2 regions of the Candidatus Stoquefichus sp. SB1 genome follow, and region 2 is predicted to be linked to the other one. Evidence: a T-box and tRNA genes for the amino acid it is inferred to sense, from the RefSeq annotation. Region 2 holds a T-box; the other holds one or more tRNA genes.
The links. A T-box is a leader RNA that pairs with one kind of tRNA and senses whether it is charged. The one in region 2 lies ahead of ileS (isoleucine--tRNA ligase), so its partner is inferred to be a tRNA-Ile.
Positions count from the first base shown of each region.

Region 1: it has a tRNA-Ile gene. The T-box ahead of ileS (isoleucine--tRNA ligase) is inferred to sense a tRNA for this amino acid. The anticodon was not compared.

Region 1 covers NZ_LN852694.1:101,703-103,910, reverse strand. The annotation lists gene BN1865_RS04170 (MATE family efflux transporter) at 1-151, opposite strand, end outside; gene BN1865_RS04165 (putative ABC transporter permease) at 167-889, opposite strand; tRNA gene BN1865_RS04160 (tRNA-Ala) at 944-1,019, opposite strand; tRNA gene BN1865_RS04155 (tRNA-Ile) at 1,041-1,117, opposite strand; tRNA gene BN1865_RS04150 (tRNA-Ile) at 1,137-1,213, opposite strand; gene BN1865_RS04145 (putative bifunctional diguanylate cyclase/phosphodiesterase) at 1,443-2,208, opposite strand, start outside.
Region 2 covers NZ_LN852693.1:444,724-446,931, forward strand. The annotation lists gene ileS (isoleucine--tRNA ligase) at 1-1,252, opposite strand, end outside; T-box leader at 1,289-1,491, opposite strand; gene BN1865_RS03320 (DivIVA domain-containing protein) at 1,463-1,915, opposite strand; gene BN1865_RS03325 (YlmH family RNA-binding protein) at 1,926-2,208, opposite strand, start outside.

The sequences.
Region 1 (2,208 bases), on a different contig from region 2:
TTACTGAAGTTAATGCTAGACTTCCAACACTACCAATCATAATATTATCAATGAGATTTACAAAACTTGTTACAAATTGCTGTGCCATAATTGGCAAAGCAATGGATAATGTTGTCATATAAAAAACTTTATTCCCCAAAAATTTTTTCATAGAACATCCCTGCCTTTATTTTTTCTTATTCATTAAGTGAGGGAAAGCTTTTAAAATACGCTTCTCAGCAAACTTTGTCTGTTTTGTAATTTCCTGATATATTGGCATATCCTTAACTTTCATATCCTCAAATATCTCATACAAGTTCTTCTTACTGCTTTCAAAACCATCAAATGCTTTGACAGTATATTCTTCTACCATTTTTCTAAACTCTTCCAAGCGCTCTTCTAAATGAGCCAATGCAATAATCGTAAAAATTAAATCAATAGTCAAAATTGTAGTTAAAACGGTTGCAACAACTAATAAAAGAACCATTCCATATTGTAATAACCATTCCATTATTGCTGGCTGAACAAATTTAACTGCAATCACACTAAAAAGTCCAAATACCAAAAATCCTTCTAAGCAGACTCTCCCATTCACATTAAAAGCTTTATCAGAGTAATCCCACCAACGATGATGATATAATGCCTCCATTGCCCAAGAAGTTAAATATTCAATAACACATGCAACAAAAGCTCCTTCTATAAATATAGATAAATAACTTTCTTGAGGTGAAAATAATAAAGAAACAACCAATGCTCCTACACCATAAATAGGTACAATCGGTCCATTCAAAAAACCACTGTTTTTAATTTTATGTCCTGTTATTAATGGACAGATGAAAGATTCCCATATCCATCCACAAAAACCATAAATAAAAAAAGAAATCACAAGTGCACTGATATACCTTTCCATTATTTTCCCTCCTATATACAATAAAAACGTTACATAAGTAACGTTATTTTCAATTGGTGGAGCTTAGCGGGATCGAACCGCTGACCTCCTGCGTGCAAAGCAGGCGCTCTCCCATCTGAGCTAAAGCCCCAAAACCTATATTAAATTAATATGGTGGGCCTGAATGGATTTGAACCATCGACCTCACCCTTATCAGGGGTGCGCTCTAACCAACTGAGCTACAGGCCCATATTATAACAGAAATTAATGGTGGGCCTGAATGGATTTGAACCATCGACCTCACCCTTATCAGGGGTGCGCTCTAACCAACTGAGCTACAGGCCCATTAATGACTGCCCTAATATATTAGCATAGCCCCTATTTTTCGTCAATACTTTTTTTATTTTTTTTGCATAATTAAGCTACAAAAGAAAAAGATAAGTCCTAAGACTTGATTAATCGATAAATAATGAAAGCCATAATAAATGAAAGAAGAAATAAAGTACTGAAATTGATCAGCAATTGACTTCTTCTTTTTTATTATTTATATCTATACCTTAAAACAAGCAAGAACTTATAATCCCTCTTTTAATCTTTTCTTTTGATACTCTAAAATACATTGAATTCCCTTTTCATTAATTTGACTAGGTAAAGGCATTGCCTTAGCAAATAAAAATCCTTGTACAAAATCAACTTCCAATCTTAAAACAACCTGTAATTCTTCTAAAGACTCAATTCCCTCAGCAATCACACTTTTCCCTCTTTCATGGCAATAAGATACAATATTCTCAACAATTTTTTGTTTATCAATATCAGTATCAATATCACGAATAATATCCATATCTATCTTTACATAAGTTGGATTAATCATCAATAAATTACGTTCACTATTATACCCACTACCATAATCATCTAATGCAATTTCCGCTTTCCAACGAGATAATGTTGCTTTCTTTGCCTCAAAACAATCTTGATTTGTATCTTCATATTCAGTGACTTCTAATACAACATTATGTAAAAGTTCATGATAATTTTTTTCAATCTGCTCTATCTGTTCATCAGCGATTAATTGATGTGATAGTGAATTAATAAAAACTTTATGATTTTTGTGTACTTTTCCTTGATGATAATATTCATTATAAGAGTATAATGCTTCACGCCATGTCATAGCTTCTATTTGGCTTAACTGTGCTTCTAATTTCGCTAACATAATAATTTCTTTAGGATCTTTTAAAGTTGGATGAGAAGAACGCAAAAGTGCTTCATAGCCATAAATTTCACCAGTATTAGTACTAATAATTGGCTGAAAATGATAAACCATCATTCTTTCATCCATAAAT
Region 2 (2,208 bases):
TTTTATCAATAGAACAGAACCATTGATCAGTCGCTCTAAAGATAATTGGTTTTTTTGTACGCCAATCATGAGGATAACTATGTGTAATGAATTCAAGTTTTAATAAAACCCCTAATTCATCAAGTCTCATTGTTACAGTCTTATTAGCATCATCTACATACTGACCAGCTAACCATTCACCGCAATCTTCCATCATTTTCCCATGCGCATCAACATTACAATAAATATCTAGACCATATTTTTGACCAACAATAAAGTCATCCATACCAAATCCAGGTGCTGTATGAACACAGCCAGTTCCGGCTTCAGCAGTGACATGATCACCTAAGATTACTAATGATTCACGGTCATATAATGGATGAGAACATGTAATCATTTCTAATTCAGAACCTTTGAATCTTTTCAATACTTCTTTTTGTTCTAAACCAAATTTTTCCCATAATGAATCAACAAGTTCATCTAAAACAATTAATTTTCCCTTTTCACTTTGCACAAGAGCATAAGTATAATCAGCATTCAAACAAATTGCTAAGTTAGCTGGAATTGTCCAAGGTGTTGTTGTCCAAATCACAAAGCTTGTATCAGTATCTAAAATACCCTTTCCGTCTTTGACAGCAAATTTCACAAAGATTGTTGGACTCTTGACATCATGATATTCAACTTCAGCTTCAGCTAATGCTGATTCACTTGAAGGTGACCAATAGACAGGTTTTAATCCTTTATAAATCAATCCATCCATTGCCATTTTTGCAAAAACATCAATTTGATTAGCTTCAAATTCTGGCTTTAATGTAAGATATGGATGTTTGTAATCTGCAAAAGTTCCAACACGAATACATTGTTCTTTTTGTTTTTCAACTTGTTCTAAAGCATATTCATAACATTTTTTTCTAAACTCAGCAGTTGTCATAGCTTTACGATTGACACCTAGTTTTTGAATAGCATTTTCAATTGGTAATCCATGTGTATCCCACCCAGGAATATATGGCGTATAAAAGCCTTCCATATTTTTATAACGACAAATAACATCCTTGATGATTTTATTTAACATATGTCCAACATGCATATTTCCATTGGCATATGGTGGACCATCATGAAAAATAAATTGTTTTTTACCTTCATTTTGTTGATAAACCTTTTCATACATATCTGCCTGTTGCCAGCGTTCTACATATCCAGGTTCTTTCTTAGGTAAATTTCCTCGCATTTCAAAATCAGTTTTTGGCATTAATAACGTATCTTTATAGTTCATCTTTATCCCTTTCCTTTCCAAATAAAAAACGTCCTCTTAAAGGACGTGATGACGCGGTACCACCTTTATTCATATTTTTCAATATGCTCTTCATATCTTAACGCGATTAACGTCTTTCCCTACTGTTATTTCAGGAAGCTACTCAAGAGTGATACAATATAAGTTCCACCTATTTGTTTTCACCAACCACAAACTCTCTAAAAGTTTTCCTTATATACTGTCTCTATCATTGTATTTATTTTCTTTTTCTTCTCTTATTAAACTAAAAATTTCAGATTTGTCAATAGTTTCTAGCATATCTTCACTCATTTTTACAACATTTTGTCTAAAATCAATAGCTTCTTGCTTAAATGCATCCATATCTTTTGATAAACCACGAACATATTCCATTGATTCTTTCAAAATCATATTGGCATTCTTTTTGGCTTTTTCAATTAACTCACTTGCCTCTTTTAAAGCCAATCGAGCAATTTCTTCATTTGTTTTTTCATGAACAGTCACTTGTTTTGTAAGCAGGGTGTTTTGTTCTTTAAGCATTTCTAAATCATTTTCTAATGATTGAATAGTTTCTTTTTGTTGTTGAATTTGTTCTTTCAATTCATTAATACGATCATCGACTTCAAGAATGTTGTACCCTCGAAATTGCTTATCAAATTGTTCCACATCTTCCACCTCACTTATAAAAATATCCAGTGACAACATAGTTTCCTTGTCTTGTTTGACGATTCTCATCAACAATTTTTACTCTTCCATGTCGTTTAAAGGAAATTATATCATTATTATGACACAAAAAACTGACTTCTTCAACATCTTTATGATTGACTTTGACATTTCCTGCACGAATCGCTTCATTAGCATTTTGTCGAGAAATCTTAAACAATGTAGAAACAACTCTATCCAAACGCAAACTTGATAAAATAAATGTTTTTGTCTGATATTGATGGATAATTTCAACG